Regions from separate parts of the Lacimicrobium alkaliphilum genome, predicted to be linked through region 1. Evidence: predicted binding sites of a transcription regulator. Region 1 holds the regulator's gene; each other region holds the start of a gene.
The links. Region 1 encodes sigma-54, which starts transcription at its own class of promoters, with help from an activator protein. Its sites were predicted from a motif close to GTTGGCACGNNNNTNGNNT; they were not measured.

Region 1 (9,960 bases):
GGAAGTGATAGTGGCGATTGCCCGGCATATGGGCTTTCGTATTGTGGCTGAGGGTGTTGAAACCAGGGAGCAGGTTGAACTACTCAACAGCATGGGCGCCATGGTGCTTCAGGGCTTTTACTTTGCCAGGCCGCAAGCCGCTTCAGATTGGTCTGTTAAGTAGTCCGGCTACATCAGCATCAGGGTCGCAGTACCTAAAAAGGCAAAGATGCCCACTACATCGGTAATAGTGGTCAGTATCACACCGCCTGCCAGGGCCGGGTCGATTTTCATCTTCTTAATCAGCAGGGGCAGGGTGGCCCCGGCCAGACCAGCGGCCACCATATTGATCATCATGGCAAAGGCAATCACGGCGCCAAGCATCAGATCATCTTTCCAAAGGGCTACCACACCGGCGATCAGCACAGCCCAGATGACGCCATTCAGCGCTCCCACCGCCAGCTCTTTGCCGATCAGCCAGCGACTGTTGCCACCGCTGACATGACCTAATGCCATGCCGCGGATCACCAGCGTCAGGGTCTGGCTGCCTGCGACACCGCCCATACTGGGTACTATGGTGTTGAGAATAGCCAGTACGGCGAGCTGACTTAAGGTTTCTTCAAACATATCACTGACCATGGCGGCCAGCAGCGCGGTGACCAGATTTACCCCCAGCCAGATGGAACGTTTCTGAGTACTTTTGAGCACCGGGGCAAAGGTGTCTTCTTCATCATCCAGACCCGCCATGCTCATCATGCTGTGTTCGGCTTCTTCACGGATAATGTCCACCACGTCATCGATGGTAATGCGCCCCAGCAGATGGTTCTCTTTGTCCACTACCGGTGCTGACACCCAGTTGTAACGCTCAAACATTTTCGCTACTTCACCTTCTGGCATATCCACCGGGATGCGCTCGGCGTCTTCATCCATCAGCTCTTCCACTGTCATATCGGCGGTGGCGGTTAAGAGTCGGATCACCGGTACCAGTCCAATCAACTTGTCATGGCGGTTTACCACATAGAAGGCATCGGTATCTTCAGGTATCTCTCCTTTTAAACGCAGATAGCGCAGAATGACATCCACTGTTACCTCGGGTCTTAAGGTAATAGTGTCGGTGTTCATAATCGAGCCGGCGGTATCTTCACCGAAAGACAGCGCCTGTTCTGCCCGCTGTCTGTCCTGCTCGTCCATGGAGCGCAATACTTCCTGGAAGATGGCATCCGGCAACCCGCGCAGCAGCTCGGCCAGATCGTCGGTGTCCATGTCTTCCAGCGCATCGGCGAGTTTTTCCGGCATCATCTGGCGGATAATGCCGTTACGCACATCTTCTGAGAGCTCTTCGAGAATGTCGCCGTGGAATTCGGGGTCAATCAGTTGCCATAATACGGCGCGGCTTCTGGCCGGGGTGGACTCGAGCAAAAACGCCACGTCCGGGGCCGGCATATGGTGCAGCATCTTGCGCACATGCACATACATACCGCTGCTCAGGGCATTATTGATGGTCTGAAGCTGTTGGTACGGAGATTGACTCTCGAAGGCTTGTTCCATGGTCCCTTATGCAACTTATTGATTTTCAGCTTAGTTTAGTGGATGTGAACGCGGAGATCAGCAGTTATCTGAGTCTGATTAGTGACTAAAGTACCATGGTTATTTATGGCCGGTAACGGTAAAGTCTGCGCAGGACATTTATTTACGACCGTTGTACTGGAATGGAAAACTTTTTCCTTGTTCTGATCTATCTGTTGATCGGCACGCAATTGCGCCGGGTCAGGCAGTTTCCGGCTGAGACCGGTATTGTCCTGAACCAGTATGTGCTTTATGTGGCCCTGCCGGCACTGGTGCTGCAAAAAATGCCATTACTGGAATTTTCCGCTCAGCTATGGATGCCCGCCGTATTGCCCTGGATGTTGTTGCTGATCACCGCCGGGGCGGTGTTGCTGGCCGGTAAGCTATGGAACTGGGAGCGCGGCGTGATTGGCGCACTGTTGGTGGTTCTGCCGCTGGGTAATACTTCATTTCTCGGTTTTCCCATGGTCGAAGCCTTCTACGGCGATACCGGTTTGCCCTTTGCAATTATCTACGATCAGGCCGGTTCGTTTCTGGCCCTTGCTACCTATTCCACCATTCTGGCTGCCTGGTTTAATCCTGCAACGGAAAAGCCGGGGGGCAAACAGATCCTGGCCAAGGTGCTGTTGTTCCCGGCCTTTATCGCCATGCTGCTGGGCCTGGCATTAAAAGGCTGGAGTTACCCGCCTTTTATGGAATTGTTGCTGGACTCTCTGGCCTCTACCCTGGTACCTGTAGTGATGATTGCGGTGGGCTTTCAGTTCCGCCTGCAACTGGATGGCGGGCAGAGTGCGCCATTGGCCTTTGCACTGGTATTTAAACTTGTGCTGATGCCGGTAATGGCACTGGGACTATTATGGCTGTTCCAGCCGCATCCCCTGTTAATTCAGGTGGCGGTATTTGAAGCGGCCATGCCGCCTATGGTTTCTGCGGGTGCACTGGCCATAGGCGCGGCGCTGGCGCCGAGATTTGTGGCGGCGCTTATTGGCCTTGGACTGTTTTGCAGTTTTCTGACCCTGCCGCTATGGTACTGGCTGTTAGGGGCGCTACAATAGCGGCTCGTTTGGGTATGGCAGGACCAGCAAGTGAGTGAAGTCAGGTTAATCAGGTTAAATAAATTTATCAGTGATTCGGGCTATTGTTCGCGCCGTGAAGCGGACAAACTGATTGAACAGGGCAAAGTCACCATCAATGGCGTGGTGCCTGAACTGGGCACTAAGGTGGCCCCGGGCGATAGCGTTGAGGTCAATGGTAGATCCATCGGCAGCAGCGCCGCCGATAAATCAGACCGGGTGTATATCGCCTATCACAAGCCGCCGGGCATTATCTGCACCACTGAGCGAAATGTACGGGGTAATATCGTCGATGCCATCAACCATCCCCAGCGTATTTTCCCGATTGGCAGACTGGATAAAGACTCTGAAGGTCTGATTCTGCTCACTACAGATGGTGATATCGTCAATAAAATTCTGCGTGCCGGCAATCGTCATGAAAAAGAGTATATTGTCACCGTCAACCAGCCTGTCAGTGAGCGGTTTGTGCGCCAGATGAGCAAAGGCGTGCCCATATTAGGCACCGTCACCCAGCCCTGTCAGGTGATCCCGCAAAGCCGTTTTGTGTTTAAGATTATTCTTACTCAGGGCCTGAACCGCCAGATCCGCCGTATGTGCGAATTCCTGGACTATGAAGTGACCAGACTAAAGCGCGTGCGGATTATGGATATTAATCTTGGCAATCTTAAGGCTGGAAAATGGCGTAATTTAACGGACCAGGAAATGGCCCGCATTAATCAGGCAGTACAACATTCTAAAAAGACGGTGGATGAGTGAGTTAGGAGTTAGGAGTTAGGAGTTAGGAGTTAGGAGTTAGGAGTTAGGAGTTAGGAGTTAGGAGTTAGGAGTTAGGAGTTAGGAGTTAGGAGTTAGGAAAAATTTTGACTAATCAAACACCTGAGTCAAGCTTTTTCTGCCTCACGCCTCACGCCTCACGCCTCACGCCTCACGCCTCACGCCTCACGCCTCACGCCTCACGCCTCACGCCTCACTCACTGCTCTTCATTAAACTTCTTCTGAATCAGCTGTTCTACGGCGGCCATGGCCGCTTCGGCGTCCTGGCCTTCGCTGACTACCCTGACTTCCTTGCCCATGCTGCTTTCCAGCATCATCAGGCCCAGTACACTGGTGGCAGACGCGGATTTATCGCCCTGATGGATGGTGACTTCGGCATCAAACTGATTGGCCAGTTTGGCCAGTTGAGTGGCGGCTCTGGCGTGCAGCCCGAGCTTATTCTGGATCAGCAGGATCTTTTCCAGTTTATCGGTACTCATTCCCGCGATAACTCCCGGTGCCGGATCTGCACATCAGGGTGTACCGCGCGAAAGGTTCTGGCCAGGCTCTCTGCCACATACACTGAGCGATGCTGGCCTCCTGTACAGCCGATGGCAATGGTCACATAACTGCGGTTATTGCGCTCGAGATGCGGCAGCCAGGTGGAGATCAAATTCTGTATCTGCCAGATAAATTTGGTGACGATGGCCTGTGAGCCGAGAAAGGTTTCTACCTGCGGATCTAACCCGGTCAGGTGTTTGAGCTCTGGTTCCCAGTGGGGATTTGGCAGAAAGCGGGCGTCAAATACGTAGTCGGCATCTTTAGGAATACCGTGTTTAAAGCCAAAGGACTCAAATACCAGCACCAGACGCGAGCTTTTCTTGCCCAGAATACGTTCACGCACCAGTTCGGCCAGTTGGTGTACTGACAGTTCACCGGTATCGATATAAAGATCGGCGCGTTCGGCGATAGGGGCCAGTAACACCGCTTCAGACTGGATGGCGTCAGTCAGGGACTTACTGCGCTTGGACAGAGGATGCAGACGGCGGGTTTCGCTGAAGCGCTTGATCAGCACATCGTCGCTGGCATCTAAGTATAAAATCATCAGTTCCCAGGTGGCAGGCAGGTAATCGAGTATCTCTACCAGCTCTTCGGGATCTTTGGGCAGGTTACGTACATCAATGCTCACTGCTACCTGATCGTATTCATCCACCACTGTATGGGTGAGGGTGGGCAGCAGGTTGACCGGAATATTATCCACACAGTAGTAGCCCAGGTCCTCCAGAGAGCGCAGCACGATGGATTTACCGGAGCCGGAGCGGCCACTGATGATAATGAGTTTCACACTATGGCCTCGTACAGTTCCTGATTGGTTTTAGCGTGGCGTAAGCGTTTTACCACGTCCTTGTCATTGAGTTTGGCGGCGATGGTGGCCAGGGTCTGCAAGTGGCCCTGGGCTTGTTCTTCAGGCACTAAAATGGCGAAGAAAATATCCACCGGCTGGTTGTCGATGGCGTCATAGGCCACGGGCCCGTCACTGGTGATCAGCACGGCCATGACTTTGTCCAGCCCGGCCAGGCGGCCATGGGGAATGGCAATGCCATTGCCAATGCCTGTGCTGCCCATTTTTTCGCGGCATAGCAGGCTGGTAAGAATAGGGTCGAGGTCAATGTCGGGCAGATGTTGATCGGCCACATCGCTGATGGTCTCGAAGATGCGTTTCTTGCTGGTGCCCTGAACTGCACAGATGGTGCAGTCAGGGGTCAGGATGTCTTTAATTTCCATGCGGAGTCAGTTTTAGTGTCGCTTGATCTTTTCTTTGTGTTTGATCACCTGTCGGTCAAGCTTGTCGATCAGGCCATCAATAGCGGCGTACATATCAGTGTGTTCGGAAGTGGCAAAGACTTCCGCGCCATGCAGGTGCAGTGTCGCTTCGGCTTTCTGATTGAGCTTTTCGACGTTCAGTATCACATGCACATTATTGATATGATCGAAATGTCGCTCCAACTTTGTAAACTTTGAGTCAACGTAATCTCGAAGAGAGTCGGTAATTTCAACGTGGTGTCCAGTAAGGTTGATTTGCATAATGCCTCTTCCTCTTGTTCGCCTATAACAGGCTTTTGCGTTGGTTGGACGGGGGAATCGACAGGGATTCCCGGTATTTTGCTATTGTTCGCCGGGCAACTTTAATACCTTGCTCGGCCAACAACTGTGCAATTTTGCTGTCGCTCAGGGGTTTGGCGGGTTTTTCTGCCGCCACCAGTTTTTTGATCAGAGCACGAATGGCGGTGGAGGAACATTCGCCGCCGCTTTCTGTGGCCACATGGCTGGAAAAGAAATACTTGAGCTCAAAAATGCCTCTTGGTGTGTGCATATATTTCTGCGTGGTCACTCTGGAGATGGTGGACTCGTGCATATCCACCATTTCAGCAACATCGTTGAGCACCATAGGCTTCATGGCCTCGGGGCCGTATTCGAAAAAGCCCTGTTGCTGCTGCACAATACAGTTTGCCACTTTCAGCAGGGTGTCATTGCGGCTTTCCAGGCTTTTAATAAACCACTTGGCTTCCTGCATATGGGAGCGGATAAACTGGCTGTCGCTGGCGTTCCTGGTATTCTTGCTCATCGCCGCGTATTGCTGATTGATACTCAGTTTAGGCAAGCTGTCGGGATTCAGTTCTACGGTCCAGCGGCCATTTTTCTTGGCTACCGATACATCGGGGATCACATATTCCGGTTCACTGGTAGCGATGGCACTGCCTGGCCTGGGGTTCAGGGTTTGTAATAAACGTAAGGCTTCACGCAGTTCATCCTCTTTAAGCCGGGCTTTGCGCATCAGGGTGCGGTAATCTTTGCTGGCCAGCAGATCACTGTATTCGAGGATCAGTGATTTTGCCTGCTCCAGCCATGGCGTTTCAGGGGGGAACTGACGTAATTGTACCAGCAGGCATTCCTGTACGCTGCGACTGCCGACGCCAACAGGGTCGAACATCTGAATGCGTTTAAGTACACAATCTACTTCATCCAGTTCTACTTCTTCATTGTCCAGGCTTTGCAGGATGTCTTCAGTGGTGACGGTCAGATAACCGACATCGTCAATAGAGTCGATAATGGCCATGGCAATGGCCTGGTCGGTGTCACTGAAATGGGTCAGACGCATTTGCCAGAGCAAATGATCCTGAATGCTGTCCGAGGTTTCCCCCTGATAGATATTGTCATCGGCGGCACTGACCGCAGAAGAACCGGGTGCCGATGAGGCGCTGTAATATTCATCCCAGGTAGTATCCATCGGCAGATCTTCGGGCAACTCCTGCTTTTCCAGGGCTTCGCCGGTTTCGATGCTGTCACTGTCTTTGCTGTTACTGGCTTCGTTGGACTCACCATTCAGGCTGTCGGCATCGCGGCGCTCTTCCGTATTCTGATCGGCAGATTCTTCTGTCTCCAGCAGCGGATTAGACTCCAGCGCCTCCTGGATCTCCTGTTGTAAATCCAGCGTGGACAGTTGCAACAGGCGAATCGCCTGCTGCAACTGAGGCGTCATGGTAAGTTGTTGGCTGAATTTTAACTGTAATGCAGGCTTCATTTACTTCTTATTCTGGTTCCGAGGGCCTTGGTTACGGGTATTCCGGCTTCTGTTCTCATACAAATATCCGCACGGCATTTTCTCTAACTATAGCTTGAATTGGTCACCCAGGTATACATCTCTGACCTGCTTGTTATTCAGTACTTCATCTGCGGTTCCCTGGGCGATTAACTCCCCATGACTAACAATGTAGGCTTTCTCACAAACATCAAGGGTTTCACGTACATTGTGGTCGGTAATCAACACACCGATGCCTCTGTCCCGAAGATGGCGGATTATATTCTTGATGTCACTGACTGATATGGGATCGACACCGGCAAAAGGTTCATCAAGCAGAATAAAGCGGGGGTTGGCAGACAGTGCCCTGGCAATCTCTACCCGCCTGCGCTCACCGCCAGACAAACTCATCCCTGAGCTGGTGCGAATATGATTGATATTGAACTCATCCAGAAGTGCATCGGCTTCCTCTTCCCGTTGCTGCTGATTGATATCCTTACGGGTTTCAAGAATCGCCATCAGATTCTGATAAACCGTCAGCTTACGGAAAATTGAAGCTTCCTGGGGCAGATAGCCGATACCGGCCCTGGCGCGAACATGCATGGGCTCGAGAGTCAGTTCCTGGTCATCAATAAAAATCTGACCTTTGTCCATGGGTACCAGACCCACAATCATATAAAAAGAGGTGGTTTTACCGGCACCATTAGGGCCTAACAGACCCACAATCTGGCCACTGGCCACTTCCAGGCTGACATCCTGCACCACCTGGCGACTTTTATAGGACTTGGCGAGGTGCTGTGCTTTTAATACTGACATCAGTCCTGCTGCTCCTGGCCGGGCTGTTGCTCTTCTTTGGTGTCACTTAAATCCTCGGGCTGAAAGATCGTCATTACCCGACCATCTTCCTCGTCAGTGCCCTGCGCCATCAACTGTTCTTTTTCCATATTGAACTGAATGGATGAACCGCGCACGCTGTGGCTGTTCTGATGCAGTTCTGCATTGCCACTCAATGTCAGGGTACGGCCCTCAACCTGATATTCAATATATTCGGCAGCGGCGCGGATGCGGCTGCCATCTTCCATGGTTTGCTCATAGCTGGCAGGTGTACCCCGGGCAATAAAGGTCTCTTTGCCTTTGCCTTTGCCGGCATCGACTTCCACTTCGTCTGCGTTGATCACCAGGCTACCCTGGGTAATGTTGACGTTTTCACGGAAAAAAGAGATCTTTTTAATGCCGTCAGCCGACTGATACTCAGATTTTACTTTAATCGGCTGATCGAAATCTTCATTCACTGCGGCGACATTGAAACTCAATAGCGCCAGGATCAGAAACTTAAATCGTTTTGCCATAAATTGTCTGCACATGGTCCAGTAATTCAAATTGTTTTGTGGTCAGATCGGCAGAGAAGCCATTGCCGCTGATAGTGTAATTGTCACCTGAGATGGTTACGCTCTGATCTGACATCATGGTCTTAGCGGTCAAATCAATTTCAATAAAACTGGTGGTGACGGTACGAATAAAACCATCTTTGTCCTGACTGGTAATCTGTACATTCGTTTCCAGTTGAATTCGGTTGTCTTCATACAGCGTTCCCTGCTCTGCTGTTACTTCCCAGGGAGCTTCATCCTGAGCGACATAAATTTTGTACTGAGGCTGTTGAAACAGAGTAAAACCAAGCAAATCGTAATGTTCCATGCTGTTGGCATGGATACTGTGGGCGAGCAGGCCTTGCTCATTGTACAGATTGGTCTGCATATTGGACGCCAGATAGTTAGGCTGCAGGAAGGCTTCATCCTGCTGTTCAGCTTCCTGTGGCTCAGACTCCAGCCACCATAGGTTATTCGTGGCGAGGATCAGTAAGAACAGCAAGCCAATGCTGATATAGATGCGCTTCATGTGCTGCTACCGTGGATGTCTTCCAGTTTATGTTGCGCTTGCAGGAGCATATCACAGACCTCTCTGACCGCACCGAAACCACCGGATCTTTGTGTGACATAATTGGCTTGTTTCTTAATATAAGGATGTCCGTGGGGAACACTAATCTTCAGTGCCGCCAGTTCAAACATGCCGAGGTCGGGCATATCGTCACCCATCGCGGCGATATGTTCTTTTCTGTGGGGGGTTTGCTCAAGTATTTCACTCATGGCCTGCATTTTGTTTTCTGCACCCTGGATAATATGCCGGATACCCAGTGCTGACATTCTGCTTTGCACTATCTGTGAATGCCTGCCAGTGATTACTGCCACATCGATACCTTGTTTCAGAATGGCCTTAATGCCGTAACCATCGAGTGTGTGAAAGGCTTTGATTTCTTCGCCCTGATTAGTCATGTAGATGCGGCCGTCGGAAAATATGCCATCAACGTCACAAACCAGCAGCCCTATCCGTGAGAATTGCGTGAATAAAGCGGTGGGCATAGTACCGTATAATGTTTTTGTATGGCTCATCTGTTATCTGATTCTTTTATAATAAACTGACCTGAAACGCGATATATGCCGCCAGCAGCAATCCACCCTGCCAGTTTTCAATTCGTCTTTTACCCCTGATGGCAAAGCTGAAAAAGATCAGCAAGCCTGTCAGTAATAACATCACTGGCACGTCCCGGTGTATCACCTGGGGATCAATTTTGCCCGGTGAGAGCAGGGCAGGCATCGCCAGCACCGCCAGTATATTAAAAATATTGGACCCAAGTATATTGCCAAGGGCCAAATCCTGCTCTTTTTTAAGCACGCTTGCGATACAAGCTGCCAATTCCGGTAAACTGGTGCCAATAGCGATGATGGTCAGGCCAATCACAAGATCGCTGATCCCATAGAAATGGGCAATGGCCAAAGCCGAATCTACCATATAGTGGGCGCTCACCGGCAACAGTATCATACCGATCAACAGCCACAGCAGATAGTTAATTGGTTTGTGACGTGTATTGACCTCTGCAGTAAGTTCCTGAACCAGCGGATCACTGCTTCCTGCGGTTAAAGACAACCCTATCAGCGCGCCAATAGTGGCGAC
Region 2 (9,960 bases), 170 kb from region 1:
CGGGATTGAGTGAACACAGCCCGTTAGACAGCACTTCAGGCAGCATGGGCACCACCTGTTCTGGGAAGTACACCGAGTTACCCCGCTCAATGGCTTCCTTATCCAGCGCAGAACCAGGCCTTACATAATAACTGACATCGGCAATGGCGACCCAAAGTGTCCAGCCACCTTCATCCAGTGGCTCACAATACACGGCATCGTCGAAGTCACGGGCATCTTCACCATCTATAGTCACCAGAGGTAACTGACGCAAATCCACCCGCCCCTGCTTGGCCTGCTCCGGTACCTGTTCGGTTAACCCCTTAATTTGTTCAGTAACAGCTTTAGGCCAGTCATGGGGAATATCATAGGTGCGCATGGCCATTTCGATTTCCATGCCCGGCGCCATATGTTCGCCCAGTACTTCGATGATCTTACCGGTGGCATTTACCCTTTTGTTCGGGCGCTGCACAATCTCGACCACCACTACATGTCCCTGACGGGCACCTTCGGTTTGCTCAGGAGGGATAACAATATCCTGGCAGATACGGCTGTCATCAGGCACGACCACACCGAAACCATGCTCGACAAAATAACGCCCGACTACGGGTTCCGTGCGGGGTTCAACGACTCTGACAATACGGGCTTCGGTTTTACCTTTGTAATTCTGATTGCTCTCACGAACCAACACGATGTCACCATGCAGTAAGGTCCGCATCTGCGCATTGTGAATAAACAGGTCCGGTTTACCATCCTCACGTTTGAGGAAGCCAAAGCCGTCACGGTGGCCTATGACCCTGCCTCGGATCAGGTCCATCTTATCTGCCAGGCCGTATTTCTTGTTACGGTTAAACAGAATCTGCCCTTCCCGCTCCATGGCCCTTAAGCGGCGCTGAATACCAATACGGCTCTCTTCATCTTCGGCACCCACCAACTCACAAATTTCCAGCATGGAAAGGGGCTTGTTTTCATCGGTCAGGAGCTTAAGGAGATATTCCCGGCTGGCTACCGGATTGTCGTATTTTTCTTTTTCGCGCTGGTAATAGGGGTCATCGTGTTGCGTTGGCAATGCTAGTTTCCGTTATTTTCTGAATATTTAACGCACAGTATAACGAATTCAGGGCCCGAATGATTGCACAATTTCCACAACCTGACGAACTCAGGAATTAAGCGGACGACGGGCCTTGCGCACCACCTTGGGATGCATCAGCTTTTCAAGTTCCTGCAGACAACGGGCAATTTGCTGGTGCACGGCTTTGTCGTCAGTAATCGCGTTATATAGCCAGTGGTAGGTATCTTCATAGTCATAGGGGCTGCCATGGCCCTCGATAAACAATTCAGCCAACCGTAACTGCGCTTTGAGATTACCCAGACTACCGGCTTCTCTTAAGAAAACGATAGCCCTGTCGATATCCTGCTGCACCAACCGGCCCACGGCATAGTAGCGGCCTAATTGTTCCATTGCGGCAGGCAGGCCTTGCTCGGCAGCCTCATGCATATAGTGTATCCCCCGTTCCGGGTCGGCTTTAAGACACACTCCCCAGGCCAGCATATCTCCCCACAGAAACTGATAAGCAGGCAGTTTCAGCGTTGTCGCCCGCGCTTCGATATCCTGCACTAGCTGGCAATCATCCATCACCACCCGATCGAGATGGGTATTTTCATTAATCATGGCGATTAACTCATCCTGAGAATAGATCTGTACGGCTTTGAGTTCGCTTTGCTGGGCAAGTGCAGGCACGGCTGCCACAGCCAGTAAACATGCACCAAACAACGTTCTAATCATATTCTCATTCTCCCGCACAGGACAGTTGCAGATCATCACCAGCTTTTTTATCGGCAAAAATGCCTAATGATAAAGCTCTGATCAACAGGATCAGCGTCAGTCACACCGCTTTATACGGTTAATGGCCTCGCGTAAATATTCACGGGGACTGCCGAAATTTATCCGCACAAACTGTTTATCACCAAAATCTGCTCCGGGTGAAGGACCGACTCCCCGGTCTTCGAACCATCGCTGTGGATTATCCATCCCCAGGCCACTGGCATCGATCCAGGCTAAAAACGTCGCCTGGGGAGAAATCAGCTGCAACCCCTCAATTTGGTTGATTTGCTCGACCAGATAATCTCTGTTGCCACGCAAATAATCCAGCTGCGCCTCATACCAGTCATCACATTGGGTAAAGGCGGCTTCAGTAGCATACAACCCAAGCACATTGACCCAGGGCACAATACCCATCGCCGCCTGATTGAACTGACGACGCAAGCGGGCATCAGGGATAATCGCAAAGGCCGCACCAAGCCCGGCAATATTAAAGGTTTTACTGGCCGCCATCAGGGTAATGCTGTTGGATTTCAGCGCTTCGAGTTTGCCGGCAGGAAGGTGCGAAGCCTGATCATCAAGAATCAGATCACAGTGAATTTCATCGCTGCACAGCGTGACCCCATTACGCTGACAGATATCTGCAACACGGGCTAACTCCTGCTCAGTTAACACCGTGCCGACCGGATTCATTGGATTACACAATACAAACAGCTTAGTTGCCGGATCGGCGGCCTGCTTTTCCAGCTCGTCAAAGTCCAGCATCCAGCGTCCGTCCTGTTCTAGGGTCGGTATATCCGCTCGCTGCAGTTGATTTAATTGTGGTGCCGCCAACAAAGGCGGGTAGTTAGGCACCTGGATCATCACTTTATCACCGGGTTCACAACATGCCTTACAGGCCACATTAAAACCTGGTACCACGCCAGGCATCCACACTATCCAGTCCAGCTCAATTTGCCAGTCATAACGTCGGCTTAGCCAATCTGCCACCGCCTGTTTTGCCGGTTCGTATTGGGCAGGAAGAGTATAGCCCAGTACCCCATGTTCAATACGTTTAGTCAGGGCATCGAGAATAGGCTGAGCACATCTGAACTCAGTATCCGCCACCCACATAGGCAAAACATCCTGGCCCTTATACTTCTGCCACTTGAAAGAGAAGGTGGGCTTACGATCGACAATCTGGTCAAAATTCATACTTTTCCCATAAAGTTGTTAATGCTATTGGCAAGTGCAGACAAAACTGACTACTACTTTATTAAGAGTGGCATACAAGACGCAACTTTGATCTGGAACAACTTATACCCCTTTTTAATCAGGGATATTGAGCAAATTGATCCTGGTCAAAGCATCGTGGTCTTTACCGGAACATACTCAGGCAAAATGACGAGGAGATAAGATGATGCAAGATAAAGACAATGTGGGTGTCTGGGATACCTTAATCCGCTCAGTGCTGTCATGCATTTTACTGGCAGTGGCAGTGGAAGGTATATTTCCTGCCGCAGTCAGTATTGTTCTGGTTGTTGTCGGCCTGGCGCTCTGGACTACCGCATCAACCGGTATTTGCTGGTTGTACAAGTTGTTCGGCATAGATACCTATCACCATGCCCGATAAAAGTGTTTTAAAAAGGCGCCGATGGCGCCTTTTTAAACTGAGTCTGAAGCTCATCTAAAGGGCGTAGACAAACAGCAAACCTAATACCAGCCCACTCACCCCGAAAAAGCCATATTCTACTTTAGATTTCATCTGTACATCGGCGGCAGCCGGTTTATACGTCATGGCCATGATAATGCTGCTGACACCGAGCACAAAAGCCAACAATGCCAGACCAAATAAAATTGCTTCAACCCAATTTCCCATAAATATGCCTCAAACGATGAATATGAGTCTATTATGCCGTAAAAGTGCTAACTGATCAGTGCACCAGATCAATTTTTTGCGCAGCTTTGATGTATGGCTCAAACGCCCACTAAATTGTGATATTGACCAAAAGGCTCTGTTATCACCGTCCTGACAAAGAGCACAACCCATTTAGAAACAACAGGTTAGATTTTTGGCATAAGGGTTGCTGTATCCGACACTGTAGAATAATTTTTAATATGAATTGAGGAATACCGATGAAAACACTGCTCGCTTCACTGCTTGTTATCAGCTCATCCGCTATAGCGACCGATTGTAATGTTAATCTTAAAGGCGATCTCAGTCTTGAAAAAGGCATTCTGACTCTGTCGACCCAGGACAATCAACCTCTGGTACTGGATGGAACCGGGGCTACCTTTAACGGCAATACTATGTCGCTGAACACACAACAGCAGCAACTGCTAAACCAATATCATCAACAGGTATCCGAACTGGCTCCGCAGGTTGCAGGAATTGCCATGGATGCTGTTGAGCTTGCCAGCGAAGGAATTAACAGCGCGTTTGGCGAGTTACTCGGATATGACGATGAACTGGTGCTGGAGTTCAGCGAGGAGATGAGCATGCTAAAAGAAAAAGTCTCGCAACAGCTCTACGCTGAGGATGGCAGTATTCGGTTTAACTCCGTGCAACTCAAAGACGATAAGTTTTTCGGACCGCAGTTTGAGTCTGAAATCGAACAGAAAGTTAAAAAAATGGTGGCTCGCTCTATGGGCAGTCTGATGATGGCGATGGGTAAGCAAATGCTTTCCAGTGGTGGCGATATGAAAAACTTCGAGCAGCGCATGGAGAATTTCGGCGAGAATCTAGAACAGCGCATCACCAGCAAAGCGGAGATCATAGAAAAAAGAGCCGACAGCCTTTGCTATGATCTGGCCAGGCTGGATGATCTGGAACAGCAAATAAGCCACCAGATTCCCGACTTATCTGAACTGGATATTGTCAGAGTTGAGGGCGATCGAAATCTGATGTAATGATCAGCACAGACCTGTCCATGGTATATTGCTAATCTCTTATCAGACCGAGGGTAATCTGTGACACTATGATCAGTATCAGCATTTGTGGTTGCGGCTGGCTTGGACAGCCGCTGGCGTTTCAGTTTTTGCAGCAGGGATACCGGGTGCTGGGCACCTGTCGTCACAAACACAAACAGCAAAAATTATCCGCTGATGGTATCGAAACCTGGTTATTTCAATTGGGCGATCCTCTTCCCGACGCCATCGCCGGAGCAGATATCTGTATTCTCAATATCCCCCCCAATCGTAAAACTATTGAGCCGGTGTCTTTTGTGCACTCAATCAAACTGCTGACGGACCAGCTTCTGAGACGAGGCTGCCAGCAGATCCTCTTTATCAGCACCACATCTGTTTACGGCAACAGTCAGGGTAAGGTGGATGAACAGACCGCACCAACACCAAATACGGCTTCAGGTTTTGCTCACATGGAAATAGAGCAATATCTTCTGGCAACGGGCAAAGCCAGCATATTGCGCCTGGCAGGACTGATCGGCCAGAACCGGCATCCGGTAAAATTTCTGGCGGGCCGCACTCTGGATAAAGGCCATCAGAGGGTCAACCTGGTGCACCTTGAGGATGTGTTAAAGACCATTATTGCAATCATTAAAGGAAATCACTGGGGTCAGGTATTTCATCTGTCCGCCACTGAACATCCAACCCGGCAGGACTTTTATTGCCAGGCCGCAGGGTTGGCTGAGTTAGCACCGCCTGTTTTCACAACGGATAAGGTTAGCAGCGGGCCGGGTAAAGAGATTGATGCCAGAGCAACCCTGAGGCAGCTTGGCATCAGTCTGAACTATCCTGACCCTATGCAAATGCCGGTAGAACTGAGCTGATGGCCCGGCGCTTTTCAGGAAATTCAGAACAGCAGGTTCTTACCAAAAAATATGGTCGAAACCGTGTTCACGAAGATCACCGCCAGGATCACCGGGATAAAGGTACCGAGGGAGAAATTCACGTATTTCTGCAAAAATGACCCGGCAAAACTGTCATTGCCCTGGCTGATTTCTGCATCAAAATTGTGTTTCCTCCAGCGATAGATCACAAACAAACAGAGCAAAAATCCGTTTAATGGCAAAATAGTCTCGTAGAAAATATCGTAAACCAGGTCAAAAAAGGATTTGACCAGTGGCTGGCCTTCAGCATCCAGACCATAGCTGGTCAACTCTGTAAATATCTCAACCCGGCCAAATGACAATGCACAGATCACTGCCAGCACAATCATGGCGCTGCCCAGAGATAACAACGCTGTACGACGACGCATCCCTTTACCATCCATCAGACTGGCTACGGGCACTTCAATAATGGACACCAGAGAGGTCAATGCTGCAAAAAATACCAACAGGAAGAAGAAGCTGGCAACAAAGGAGGCACCTAAATAACCGATATTGGCCTGCAGCGCCAGGAAGATCTTCGGCAGAAAGGTAAAGATCATGCTGATACTGGACTCAGACAGCTCACTGAGCTGTACGTCAGGATTAAAAGAGAACACCGCAGGCAGGATCAGCAAACCTGAACCGGCAGCAACCAATAGAGATAAGCCCGCCACCATTTTTCCGGCCTGAATGATATTATTGCTCTTCTGGATATAGGAGCCATAAGTTATCAGGATCCCCATCGCCAGAGAGAGGGAGAAAAACGCCTGCGCCAACGCACCATTAAGTACCTTGCCGGTGAGCTTGTCGAAATCAGGAATCAGGAAAAATTCAACCCCCAGCATGGCATTGTCCAGAGTCAGAACATAAATCACCAGCGCCATAAGCATCAGAAACAGCAGCGGCATCAGTACGCGGGCCGCCTTTTCGATGCCTCTTTTGACCCCTCCCTGAAGGATCAGAAAGGTCAGGCCAATCACCACCGCCATATACACAAAAAGTTCATTGCTGTTGATAAACTCACCGAAACTGCCCGGGGATGCCAGAAACTCCAGTTGTCCCATCACCGACTTGGCCAGATAACCGAATATCCACACTGTGATGACCAGATAGAATACGCCGATCATAAAGGGCGTAATCACAGACATCCAGCCAACGGCCCGCCAGGCAGGATTCTGGCCAATCTCAGTATAAGCACCCAGGGGGCTCTGGCGGGTATGCCGGCCCAGACTCATCTCGGCCAACATTACCGGTAAACAGATAAAAAACACAAAGATGGCATACATGATTAAAAAGGCGGCACCACCGTTTTTGCTGGCCATTACCGGAAAAGCCACCAGATTGCCGATACCAACAGCCGAGCCGGCCGCAGCCAGTACAAAGCCAAGGCTGGAACTGAATTGTTCACGTTTCATTAGTGCGCGAGCTCCCTGATTCTTATTAATTGTTATTTAGAGCGTGTTCATCTTTGGTGTATGAATGTTATCTAATACCAGAGATCAACACGAGCTGGTCAGCGGAAAGGATATTAACAGCAGCGTAACAAAAAGTCTTTGTGCCTCAACGGATTTATTCGTCTACTGATGCGACTATTAATCACCAGGGAATTGTTTTGCCCTGCCAGTCCAGATAGTAAGGCGCGTGCCCGGGGTCAAGGTGTTGCAACTGCTCAAGAAGAAAACCTGCAGCCTGTTGTGGACTGAACAGTTTGTGTTCGGGGACTCTGTCCTGAAAGGGTTTGGATAAGGGTGTATCCACCGTACCCGGGTGATAACTTACCAATACGGTGTCCGGGAAGCGGCGCCGGTATTCTACCTGAGCGGTTTTTACCAGCATATTCAGCGCCGCCTTGGAGGCTCTGTAGCCATACCAGCCGCCAAGACGATTGTCACTGATACTGCCGACTCTGGCACTGATAAACACTATTTGTGCAGGCTTTTTCCTGTCTAAGAGCACAGGCAGGTGTTTTAACCACAAGGCAGGGATAATGCTGTTAACGGCAAAATACTGTTGCAGATGCGCGGCATCCAGTTGCTCAATTTTTTTCTCCGGTTGTAACTGTCCATCGTGTAACAGGCCCACACAACAGATAAATTGGTCGATGTGTACTCCGGTTTCTGCCAGTCCCTGACAATAGCGGGCGATATTGATATCGTCATACTCAGCTATCTGAAACTGCCGGACCGGAGCAGACAGCTCCTGCTGGTGGCGACGGCTGACTGCAAAAATACTGTTCTTGTAATGATCGTCACTAAGCTGCCTGGCCACTTCTTTGCCAATGCCACCACCGGAACCCACTATTAAGGTCGTCTTCATTATCTCTGGCCTGTCGACACGAAAAGCCTTGATACGTATAAAAGTTCACTTTGGATGACTTGAATATGGGTAATATCAGTCCCATTACCTTACTTTGACAACCTTTTGGGGAAGCCATCATGGCAAAGAATTTACAACAGGCAACATTAGCAGGTGGATGCTTCTGGTGTCTTGAGTCGGCCTTCAATGGCCTCAAAGGCATTGAGTCGGCTTATTCCGGTTATGCTGGCGGTCATGTTAAAGAACCATCCTATGAACAGGTTTGTCAGGCCGACACAGGTCATGCAGAAGTTGTCAGGATTACCTTTGATGCCGATGAAATCAGTTACAAAGAGCTGCTGGAGATATTTTTTGCCCTGCATGACCCAACGCAGCTAAACCGTCAGGGCAATGATATCGGACCGCAATACCGCAGCGCCATCTTCTACCACAACGATGAACAGAAAGAGCAGGCCCAGGCTCTGATCGACGAGCTGGATAAACAACAAATATGGCCAGGTAAGATCGTTACTGAAGTGACAGAAGTAAACAATTACTATCAGGCAGAAGATTATCATCAGGACTATTTTACCAATAATCCCCAGAACACCTATTGCAATATGGTGGTTGCGCCCAAACTGGCTAAATTCCGGCAGAAGTTCGCTCAGCGACTGAAAAAATAGCGCCGCAGACTATCCGGATTCATTATTGGTTGTCTGAACAGGCCACACAAACTCTGTTGCGGCCTTCATCCTTGGCCCGGTAAAGGGCATCGTCGGCACGATGCAGCAGATCTTCTGCACCTTCTCCTTCTCTAGCTTGTGCCAGCCCCAGGCTGCCGGTAAGCTCCAGTTCACCGACCAGCTCCCTGCAATCCAGTTTACTGATCGCCCGGCGCAAACGCTCAGCCAGCGCCAATGCATCTTCCAGGCTGGTATTGGGCAGCAATAAAGCAAACTCCTCCCCGCCCCAACGGGCGATGGAATCCACTTCACGACTGTTATCACGAATACATTGCGCAACCATGATCAGTATTTTGTCACCAATAGCGTGAGAAAATTTATCATTCACCTTCTTGAAATAATCCAAATCCAGCAAAATCAGACATAAAGGACTCGAATGACGTCTGGTTCTGGACAACTCGCGAACAATAGCCTCATCAAAGGCCCGCCTGTTGCCAAGACCCGTCAGTGAATCCTGTCGGGCCTGGAGCTCAAAGGCTTCAGACTGCTGACGAATTTTTTCAAGTAAATCTGATTTTTCTTTATCGGCCCGCTGCAACGATTCGGCTTTTTGCCGCAACTGAGCAGTCTGTTCGGCCACTGTATTCTGCAAGGTCGCTGCTGCACGTCGCAAACTGCTGAGCCTCCACCGGATCAGCCCACCAAGAGCAAGCATTAATGTAACCACCACCAAAACCCAGAAACCGGTTCGTTGCCAGAAAAAAGGCTCAATAGAAAAGCGAATGGATTCCTGCTCACTCCATTCACCATCCGGGTAGGACGCCATGACTCTGAATTCGTAGTCGCCAGGGGGCAAATTGGTAAACTCACTGCTGGTCTGGGTATTCCGGGACACCCAGTCATTATCAAACCCTTCCAACAGGGTACGGTACTGAATCTTGCTTGGCATCACGTAACCTAAGCCCGCATAACGGATTTCTATACGATTAGTTCCTGCCGGCAGCAATGGAACATTGGCTGGCAGATAGGACTTACCATCAGCGACCAGGCTTTCAATCACTGCAGGAGGCACGATAGCCGAAAATTCGGACAAGCGTTGTGGCTGTACCCTGGCCACGCCTTTGGCCGTGGCAATCCAGATACTGCCATCACTGGCTCTGATGGCCGCCGGATTTGAGCCACCATTTGCCTGGGAACTGACCATACCATCAGACTCGCCAAATAATTCATGCTCAAGCTCGCTGCGCTGTCCGAGGGCTACTTCTTTAGCATGTTGGCTATCAATTCTGACGATGCCACGGTTACTACTGACCCAGAAGAATCCCTGGTCATCTGCCAGAATCTGAAAGTACTTATCAAATGGCATGCCGGCATC
Region 3 (9,960 bases), 220 kb from region 1:
CTCAGCCCCGGGAAAGGCCTTCTGCGGCTCGCGGTCCTGGCTCAGGGTACCGTCCGTTTTAACACGGGTTTTATAGCGTGGGCGCAGGGTGTCGTAATAGTCGATATCAGTACCAAATACCCAGTGCTGATCCAGGCGTTGTCCTTTAACGACTTTGTCACCCTGCCAGCGAAACCCGAGAATCTGCTGCTCAAAGCGATAATCGTTATGGTCTGTGTAGGGGCCGGTTTGTCCGGCGCCAGCGCGCACCTGCAGGCTCTTCTGGCGGTAATCAGAAATATACAGCTGGGTGGCCATAGTGTCATACCACTGGCTGGCAAGCTGGCTGGTATAGTCCAGTGACAGCGCCAGTTGTTTGTCCAGATCATCGGTTTCGTTGCTGCCAGCGCTGATCACCTGTTGGTTCTGTTGGCGGTATCCGTCGAGCGTGAGTTTCAGTTGTTGCTGGTGACTGATGTCCCAGTTCAGTTTACTAAGCAGGCTGTAGTTGTCGTAATCGTAGCCCGGCAGGGTTTCGGCAAAATTCTGAGTCTCATTCCCTTCTCGATAGCTGAAACTGGCCATGCCCTGGGTGTCTCCCCAGCTTCTGGCATGGGTGATATTGGTGTTGGTTTCGTCACTCAGACCCTGGTAGCCAAGGCTGAGGCGGCTGTGTTGGGTTGCACCGCCGAGTAAATCTTTTGGGTCGGGGGTGGTGATCACCACAATGCCGCCCAGGCCATCGGAACCATAAAGCGAAGAAGCCGCCGATTTGGCCACTTCGATGCGTTCAATCTGTGCTACGTCCAGATAGCCGCGACCTACCAACAGGCCGCCGCCCCCGGCGTAGCCGTCATTCAGACGGCGACCATCTTTTATGTAAATCAGGCGATTACCCCCTATCCCCCGAATGCTGAGCTCCTGCGCCTGACCAGCTTTGCCGGTACTGCTGATACTGGGGTCATAGCGAAACACATCGGCCAGGCTGTTACTCAGTTGCCGTTCGATATCGGCTCCTTCCATTACCGCTACTGAACCGGCTACATCTTTGAGTTTCTGTTCGATGCGTGAGCCTGTTACGACTATGACGTCATGCGTTGGTGCCAGGCCCGGGACCTCTTCGGCCACACTCGTGCCAATGAACAGGCTGGCAAGGGCCAGACTTAACGGGGTGATTCGGAACTTACCCATTTTCAAAAAATACTCCTGTTGTCTGTCAATCATTCTGGGAATAAGATCTAAACGAAAATAGTTTGCATTTGCAACTAGAAATGAGTAATTTATTTCCACGGGTTAATTACAAAGGAGTAATCGTATGGGAATAGTGACCTCGGCTGCGCGGATCCTGATGTTGGCAGCAGGGTTCTGGTTGGGTAGTCCGGTGTCGGTTGCTATGGCCGCAGAATCAAGGCTGATTACCGCAGGTGGTACCCTGACTGATATTGTTTTTGCGCTTGGAGCAGAGCAGGCACTGATAGCGACCGACAGCTCCAGCACCTCGCCCCGCCAGGCCAGGGAATTGCCACAGGTAGGCTATTACCGGGATCTTTCCAGTGAAGGGGTGCTGTCTTTTGCGCCTCACAGTCTTTGGGTGCTGGAAGGTGGTGGCAGCGATAAAAGCCTGCGACAGATCGAACAGGCCGGGGTGGACGTGCAGCGTTTTGCCAAACCAGATTCGGTGCAGGAGCTTTATAGTCTGATTGGGCAACTGGCTGAACGACTGAATGCCAGTGTTAAAGCTGAAACTCTGATTAGCCAGTTACAACAGCAACTCGCTGGCCTTGAAGCCGGTAATCCACACCGGGTGTTATTTGTTCTGCAGGCCTCTGCCAGAGGAATAATCAGTGCTGGAAGCGATACCGTGCCACAACTGTTGTTTGATTATAACGGCCTTAAAAATATCGCTGAGCATAAGGGTTTTAAACCGGTTTCGATGGAATACCTGACCTTACAACAGCCGGATATGCTGATTGCACCAGCCCATACGGTTGCCTCAGTCGGCGGCAAGCAGGCGTTTTGTGCGCAGCCCTCGTTACGTTTATTAAAGGCGGCGCAGCAATGCCGGTTATTGGTGATGGACTCATTGCTGGCACTGGGTATGACCACACGTCTGCCACAGGCCATTCAACAGGTGGCCGCCTTCAGTGCACAGCTGGATTCATCCCGAAACGCCGGAACCGTCAGCCAAAAACAACGCCCGGAAGAGGATTTTTATGCAGCCGGTCGCTGAACATCGGCAACGGCCATTACTGCTGGCCAGTGCCCTGGCTCTGCTTCTTTGCGCCGCGCTGGCTTTGTCATCCGGACCGGTAATGAGTGACTGGCGTCTGGCTCTGGCCTGGTGGTGGCCGATGGATTTTGGTGGCATCAACGACCTGCATATTGATGTGGTAACACAGATTCGCCTGCCGAGGTTGTTACTGGCGTTGGTGGTAGGTTGTGTACTGGCGCAATGTGGTACAGCTACCCAGACCCTGTGCCGCAATCCGCTGGCCGATCCCGGCCTGATTGGTATTTCTGCCGGGGCTGCAGTGGCGGCACTGATGGTGATTTCTCTGGGCCCGCAACTGGGTTTTCAGGGGCCGTTGTGGGTCAGCGGCGGTGCTTTTCTGGGTGCCCTTGGCACCACCTTGCTGGTGTACAAACTGGCGGGCAGTGCTGGTCAGACTTCGGTGGCGACTCTGATCCTCGCCGGCGTGGCTATCAATGCGCTGGCTTCTGCCATTATCGGTCTGCTCAGTTATTTCGCCGATGACGATGCCTTAAGGCTGATGACATTCTGGCAGATGGGCTCTTTGGCGGGGACCAGTTGGCAGCAGTTGCCATTTGGATTCCTCTGTATGGGGCTCAGTGCCCTGATGCTGTTTGTCCGCCGCCGGGCCATTAATGCGTTGTTGCTCGGTGAGCGCCAGGCCGGGTATCTGGGTGTGGATGTCCGCAGACTTAAGCGGGAAATTATTCTTTGGGTGGCGCTGGGTGTGGGCGGCGCTGTGGCGCTGACCGGCATCATTGGCTTTGTGGGGTTGGTGATTCCACATATCAGCCGATTGCTGGTTGGTGCTGATATCAAACGCCTGATGCCCATGTCCATGTTGCTGGGGGCTGCTGTGCTGACCTTTGCCGACTGGCTGGCGCGGATGCTGGTGTCACCGGCAGAGTTGCCTATCGGCATTATCACGGCGCTGGTGGGGGCCCCGTTCTTTTTATACTTACTGCTGCGTCAGAAGCGACAACTCTATGCTTGAATTATTAAATGTCAGTATTCACCGTGGCCGGCGCCGGGTGATTGAAGATCTCAGCGTGGAACTCAGCGCAGGCCAGATGGTGGTGATTCTGGGTGAAAATGGCGCCGGTAAATCGACCCTGCTGCGGGCCTTAGCCGGTGATCTGCCCTACCGGGGGGGCATTAATCTGCTAGGTAGCTGTTTAGGCCAATGGTCTGCCGCACAACTGGCCGGCACCAGGGCAGTGATGGAACAACAATTTTCGCCGCCACCACTGATGTCGGTGCGCGAACTGGTGGCGTTGGGACGCTATGCAAAAATGGAGAGTGATACCAGGGCCAATCAGTGTGCTGACAAATGGCTGGAACACACTCATTTAGTTGACTATGGCCACCGGGAAGCGGCGAGCCTGTCTGGCGGAGAACAACAAAGAGCGCAACTTGCCCGGTGTCTGGCGCAACTGGACAGCAGCCGGCCAATTCAGAAGATGCTGTTGTTGGATGAGCCTACCTCGGCGTTGGACCTTTACCATCAGCATCATTGCCTGCGACGGATCAGAGAGTTTGCGGCGCAAGGTAATCTGGTGATAGCGGTTATGCACGATGTCAATCTGGCGTCACTCTACGCCGATCATATTCTGTTGCTTAAACATGGCCGGTTAGTGGCTCAGGGCTCTCCGCAACAGGTGCTGCAGGCCAGCACCCTGAAATCGGTGTACGAAATAAGCATGCATATCAGTGCGCACCCAAACCTCGGCGTCCCTATGGTGTTTTCTGAGCCCGGTAATCAGGATTGCCCGTCACCGATGAGGCTGCAGGGAGCCAGGCGGATAGCAACTGCTGATGCAAAAGGTAATGACGTAATTTAATCAAGGAGAATAACAATGAATGAACGTATTGATGCGGCCAATGAGGCCAGACTGCTGGCGCAACAGTGTCAGACCGCAGTATTTTCGACCTTGTCGGTAAAACTGCAGGGCCATCCTTTTGGCTCGGTGGCGCCGGTAATGATGACAGACAGCGGTAATATGGTGTTTTATGTCTCCGATATTGCTCAGCATGCCCGTAATCTGCAACAGGATCCGCGTCTGAGTCTGACCTTGTTCAGGCAGGCTGAACGGGGCGATCAGAATGAACAGGGGCGGCTGACGTTGTGCGGTGAAGCCTATCCGCTGACCGAATTGCAAAGTGAGACTTATGCTGACCGTTACTTCAGATTATTTCCGCAAGCACAGGGTTACCGCAAGGCTCATGATTTCCGGTTCTGGCATTTAGATGTCAGGGATGTCCGCTATATTGGCGGTTTTGGTAAAATCTTCTGGATCACTCAGTCTGAGTGGCGGCGGCTTGTGCCGAAATGGTCGGCAAAGCAGGAGACGGATATGGTTGCGCACATGAACGCCGATCACAGCGATGCCTGCCGCCTGATATTGTGGGACCATTTCACCCTGGAGGGGCAGCCGCAGATGGCCACAGTGTATCCCGACGGCTGTCACTTTGAGCTGGATGGAAAATGCTATTTTGTCCCTTTTGTCAGCCCTTGCCATACCAGTCAGGAAGTGCGTCAGGCGCTGGTTGCTATGACTAACAAGGCGCGTGCCGCATAGCTGGTGGCGTGAGGAGTAATGGCGGTGGAATGCCATCCCGTCATCCTCACGGATGTCATGATCTCTTTCGCACAGCGGTGTTGTTTAACCTTACCCCTTTGCAGTTTGATAAAGATTCCGGCCCGGTGGCCGGAATGATGGAGTGAAGTGAGAATGCCGCAGGGTTACCCGGATTCCGCTTCGCTACATCCAGGCTACAAAAGCAGTGTCATCCTGAAGCACGTCAGGATCTCTTTTTGGTCGGTTGTGTTGCCCGGATTTGACTCCTCAGCTGAATGATAAAGGTTCCGGGGCAAGCCCGGAATGACGCCGGGCTACCCGTTATGTGTTTTTACCTGTTGGCCGCGGTTTGCGGGCCTTCGGCAGTGAGGGTCAGAGATACCCGGCGGTCAAAGGCGTTGCCGTCTAAAGAAGGCTGAGGATCCAGTGGTTTGCTGGCGCCCAGAGCTTTACTCTGAATGCGCCCGGCGGAGATGCCTTTCGCCAGTAATTGTTGTTTCACCGAGTCTATCCGCTGTGCCGAGAGTTGTTTGTTGTAGCCGGCGTCGCCGCGGCGATCGGCATGGCCGGTCAGCTCCACCCGCAGTGCCTTGTTGCTGTTAAGCAGTTTGGCCAGTTCCTCCAGCTGTTGCTGATAGATTGACTCCAGTTTTGCCGAACCGGTGCGAAACTGCACATTCAGGCTTAAATTCGGCAGGCCGTCGAGCAACTCGTCGTTATTCATGGAAACCAGTTGGGTACGGTTTTGCTCCTGAGCGCTGCGCAGTTGCGTAAGCAGGGTCTGATTGGAAGCCAGCAATTGATTGATCTCTGCTTCATGCTGATTCAGGGCGGTATTCAGATGTTTCATTTCTTCGTCGGCGGCCACAGAGTTGCCGATAAACAACCCGCCGATACCGCCGATTACGGCACCGAGTGGGCCACCGGCGACGGCGCCCACGACCAGGCCGGAACCAAAGCCGATGTTCTGGGCCTTTTTAATCTCTTTTTCACCGGCCATGGCGGCAGGGGCTGACAGGGCGGCGATGATGGTGGTGGTGAGGATCAGTTTTTTCATGGTGTTCTCCTTGGATTGCATTTTTTGCCTGGGTGTTTTTGATTGTGGTTATTAAACACCTCTGAATTGGCACAAAAGGGGAACAAAAAGGGCAATCTGAAGATCAATTGTGGCAACAATATGGCTTTTTATTCCGTTGGTCGCCAGGCGCTGGTTTAGGCGCTTAATTGCGGTATAGTCCGGGATAATTGAGATACAAAAGAGGTCGTCTGCCAGTGGGCCGCAGAATCGCAATAGTCGAAGATGAAGACGCAATCAGAGAAAACTACGCAGCGGTGCTGCGCCGCCAGGGCTATGAGGTGCTGACCTTTGCCAACCGCAAACAGGCCATGCACAGCTTCGATCAGCGCCTGCCCGATCTGGCCATTATTGATATTGGCCTGGAAGATGAGATGGACGGTGGCTTTTTGCTATGTCAGTCGCTGCGTAAGTTGTCTTCGTCCTTGCCGATTATTTTTCTGACAGCCAGAGACAGTGACCTGGATACGGTTTCAGGCCTGCGCATGGGCGCCGATGATTACCTGACCAAGGATATCAGTATGCCCCATATGACGGCGCGCATCTCGGCATTGTTCCGGCGCATGGAGGCCCTGAGCGAACCGCAGGACAGTGAACAGCGGGTCAATTGTGGCAGTCTGGAACTGGATCTTAAACGTATGCAGGCCCACTGGAAGGGGCTGGCGGTAGACCTCACCGTCACGGAGTTCTGGATGGTGCATGCCCTGGCCCGGTTCGCCGGCCATGTAAAAAGCCGTCAACATCTGATGCAGGATGCCAAAGTGGTGGTGGATGACAGCACTATCACTTCTCATATCAAGCGTATCCGCAAAAAATTTATCCAGCTGGACACCGGTTTTGACTGTATTGATACGGTCTACGGCATGGGGTACCGCTGGACTACAGACGGAGATTAAGGGCTTTTGTCACGCAGAACCTTTGTGTTTGGCCTGCGCGCCAAGCTGTTACTGATGTCACTGTTTCTGTTTGCCATTCCCTGGCTCGGTTATGAGTATGTGTGGGAGATGGAAAAGTATCTGCGAGCCGGCCAGGAGCGCACTCTGCTCGGCACGGTGCGGGCAGTGGCCACGGCACTGCATGAACGGCCCCGGCTGTTCGATGCCCAGGCCAGTTACCTGAGTGTGGAAAAGGGCCGCGATCTCTACGCCTATCCTATTGTGGATCCTATTCGACTGGATGGCCGGCTGAATGACTGGCGTCAGCAACAACATGCTCTGACCTATGATGACAATTATCTGATTGAACAGAGCCCTGCTTATCAGCCCGGTAGTCTGTCCTTCAGCCACATGGTGGGCAAATACCGGGACTATCTTTATGCCTACTTTGAGGTACAGGATGCTGAGGTTATCTATCGGCCACAGAACAGTCTGCGAATTGACCGCAATGATCATCTGCAAATTGCCTTTACCACTCCGGCAGGGGATTTTCGCCGTTATCTTATTGCCACCACAGGCCCGGGCTGGCTGACACCCTATGAACTGGATACCGGTGAATCGGTCAGCGGGATACGGCCCTTAAGCCCGGAGCCCCGAATTCAGGGCAGTTGGGCACAGACCCGGCAAGGTTACACCATTGAGCTGCGCATTCCGCTGGAGTTGCTCGGCAGCAAGCTGAGTTTTGCTATTACTGATGTGGATAAGATTGGTGGTGAGCCGGTAGCCACCATTGGCACTTCAGATGTGGGGGATGCCGATACCCTGGGTACGGTGTTGGTGCCGTCACCGGAGATTGAACAGATTATTCGTGGTCTGGGGCATACAGATTCACGCATCTGGGTGGTGGATCGTTATCAGCGGGTGCTGGCCCGCTCAGGGGATATCCGCAATTCTGACGGGATCTGGAGCCGCAATGTCAGTGGCGAGGACGAACAGGGCTGGTTCGCGCGCTTTGAACACAAGTGGCTGCATCCTTTGTACTATAAGGTTCTGACCCGTCCACCAAAGGATTTTATCGATCAGTTCTACGATGTGGCGCAATTGGAAGGCAGCCATATCGAACAGGCTCTGACTGGTGAGGCTGGCTCTGACTGGCGGCTGACCCCGGATAACAAGGCGGTGGTACTGGCAGCGGCCTATCCGATTTTTATTGAAGATGAAGTGATGGGGGCGGTGATCGCCGAGGAAACCACCAATGGCATTCGCAGCCTGCGTAATCTGGCGCTGGAAAAGCTGTTTACCCTGATGCTGGCGATTATGCTGCTCGGCACCCTGGGACTGTTTTTACTCGCCTCAAGAATTTCCAGCCGCATTCGTCGTTTGCGTGACCAGAGTGAGCAGGCCATCGACGAGCAGGGCCGTTTGCGCGGCAGTATTGAGCCTTCTCATGCCAGCGATGAAATCGGCGATCTGTCGCGCAGCTTTGCCGATATGGTGCAGCGACTCGGTCAGTATCACCATTATCTGGAGAATATGTCTTCACGGCTGTCACATGAGCTGCGCACGCCGGTGGCGGTGGTGCGTTCATCCCTGGAGACACTGAGCATGGAGGATGAAGGGGCGGCGAAGTCAGTGTACATGCAAAGAGCTCAGGATGGCCTGAATCGCTTGTCGGCCATTCTGACCAACATGAGTGAGGCCACCCGGCTTGAGCAAAGCCTGCAAAGTGCCGAGCGCCAGCCATTTGACCTGGCCGAAGTGGTAACCGGTTGTATGCAGGGCTATCAACTGGCCTATGCCGGGTGCGACTTACAAGTGAGTATTGCCCATCAGCCTCTTGAAATTGAGGGGGCCCCGGAACTAATTGCTCAATTACTGGATAAACTGGTGGCCAATGCGGTGGAGTTTGCTACACCCGGCGCGCCGGTGCTGGTCAGCCTGGCCAGAGTGCAGCGCCAGGCCGTGCTGGAAATCACCAATCAGGGGCCATTGCTGCCAGAGGAAATGGCAGGTCGTCTGTTCGATTCTATGGTCTCGGTGCGAGCCGGTGGTAAAGGCGGCCAGCCTCATCTGGGCCTGGGGCTGTATATTGCACGGCTGATTGTGCAGTTTCATCAGGGCCAGATAACCCTGCATAATCAAAGTGATCGCAGTGGTGTTTGTGTGCGGGTAAGCCTGCCGATTTAGCCTGCTATCCGTGCAGCAGATGGGTTGGTAATACGCCGGAATGACCGTCTGTCATGTCCGAATGTTGTCATCAGGCATCCAGCGCCTTTTAAGAAAAACGCAATTCATCGCAGAGACACAGGGGTTTAATGGTGTCATGGCCTTTACTTCTCTGCGCGCCCTGCGTATCTGCGTGATCTCAGGCTTTTATCTTTTTTGATCTCGCAGAGGCGCTAAGGCGCAGAGGATTAAGTAATTGACTGATCGAAAAAGACACTGGGTTCTCAGCAACCTTTGAACTACCAATGCGCTAACTGTTAACACTGACCTATCAAAGATGCTGGACATGCCTGCCAACTGCATGCGGGAAAGCCCGGATAGGATCAAACTGCAGATTTTCATTGTCGGCAGCGGACCTCTGACATAAGGTTAACCACTTATGATTTTTAGGAGCTGTTATATGGATATCCTGTTTGATTACGTATTGAGAATTGAAACCTTCCTGCTGCTGTTTGTGCTGGTACTGCTTAAATCTTCGATTATCTTTGTCCCACAGAACCGCGCCTACCTGATAGAACGTTTTGGTAAGTTTCAGTCAACCCGCGAAGCGGGGCTGAATTTTATCCTGCCTTTTGTTGACCGTATCGCCGCGGACCGCTCTTTGAAAGAACAGGCGGTAGATGTGCCCGAGCAAAGTGCTATCACCAAGGATAATATTTCTCTGAGAGTGGATGGGGTGCTGTATTTCCGGGTATTAGACCCCTATAAGGCCACCTACGGTGTAGACAGCTATGTGTTTGCGGTTACCCAGCTGGCACAGACCACTATGCGCTCTGAGCTGGGTAAGATGGAGCTGGACAAGACCTTCGAAGAACGGGATCTGCTCAACACCAATATCGTTGCTGCGATCAATGATGCTGCCGGTCCCTGGGGCATCCAGGTGATGCGTTATGAAATCAAGGACATTGTGCCGCCGCAGTCGGTGATGGAAGCCATGGAAGCGCAGATGAAAGCGGAGCGGGTGAAGCGGGCGCA

Region 2: the regulator sigma-54 is predicted to act here: its motif matches at 3,852-3,870, upstream of AT746_RS02415 (DUF2884 family protein).
Region 3: the regulator sigma-54 is predicted to act here: its motif matches at 5,975-5,993, upstream of pdsR (proteobacterial dedicated sortase system response regulator).

The regions. Positions count from the first base shown of each region.
Region 1 is NZ_CP013650.1:677,301-687,260, forward strand. Features, by position in the region: gene AT746_RS03205 (putative bifunctional diguanylate cyclase/phosphodiesterase) at 1-163, shown strand, start outside; gene mgtE (magnesium transporter) at 169-1,527, opposite strand; gene AT746_RS03215 (AEC family transporter) at 1,689-2,600, shown strand; gene rluF (23S rRNA pseudouridine(2604) synthase RluF) at 2,631-3,374, shown strand; gene AT746_RS03225 (HPr family phosphocarrier protein) at 3,590-3,871, opposite strand; gene rapZ (RNase adapter RapZ) at 3,868-4,716, opposite strand; gene ptsN (PTS IIA-like nitrogen regulatory protein PtsN) at 4,713-5,156, opposite strand; gene hpf (ribosome hibernation promoting factor) at 5,169-5,456, opposite strand; gene AT746_RS03245 (RNA polymerase factor sigma-54) at 5,479-6,954, opposite strand; gene lptB (LPS export ABC transporter ATP-binding protein) at 7,042-7,767, opposite strand; gene lptA (lipopolysaccharide transport periplasmic protein LptA) at 7,767-8,300, opposite strand; gene lptC (LPS export ABC transporter periplasmic protein LptC) at 8,284-8,847, opposite strand; gene kdsC (3-deoxy-manno-octulosonate-8-phosphatase KdsC) at 8,844-9,398, opposite strand; gene AT746_RS03270 (calcium/sodium antiporter) at 9,415-9,960, opposite strand, start outside.
Region 2 is NZ_CP013650.1:503,666-513,625, reverse strand. Features, by position in the region: gene rnr (ribonuclease R) at 1-1,048, opposite strand, end outside; gene AT746_RS02440 (tetratricopeptide repeat protein) at 1,139-1,765, opposite strand; gene AT746_RS02435 (MalY/PatB family protein) at 1,862-2,995, opposite strand; gene AT746_RS02425 (YgaP family membrane protein) at 3,198-3,413, shown strand; gene AT746_RS02420 (hypothetical protein) at 3,468-3,659, opposite strand; gene AT746_RS02415 (DUF2884 family protein) at 3,917-4,690, shown strand; gene AT746_RS02410 (SDR family oxidoreductase) at 4,759-5,568, shown strand; gene AT746_RS02405 (sodium-dependent transporter) at 5,592-7,022, opposite strand; gene AT746_RS02400 (SDR family NAD(P)-dependent oxidoreductase) at 7,204-7,923, opposite strand; gene msrA (peptide-methionine (S)-S-oxide reductase MsrA) at 8,043-8,585, shown strand; gene AT746_RS02390 (two-component regulator propeller domain-containing protein) at 8,608-9,960, opposite strand, start outside.
Region 3 is NZ_CP013650.1:453,573-463,532, forward strand. Features, by position in the region: gene AT746_RS02120 (TonB-dependent hemoglobin/transferrin/lactoferrin family receptor) at 1-1,170, opposite strand, end outside; gene AT746_RS02125 (heme/hemin ABC transporter substrate-binding protein) at 1,295-2,209, shown strand; gene AT746_RS02130 (FecCD family ABC transporter permease) at 2,193-3,224, shown strand; gene AT746_RS02135 (heme ABC transporter ATP-binding protein) at 3,217-4,071, shown strand; gene AT746_RS02140 (HugZ family protein) at 4,087-4,809, shown strand; gene pdsO (sortase-associated OmpA-like protein PdsO) at 5,141-5,866, opposite strand; gene pdsR (proteobacterial dedicated sortase system response regulator) at 6,082-6,780, shown strand; gene pdsS (proteobacterial dedicated sortase system histidine kinase) at 6,787-8,946, shown strand; gene AT746_RS02160 (SPFH domain-containing protein) at 9,386-9,960, shown strand, end outside.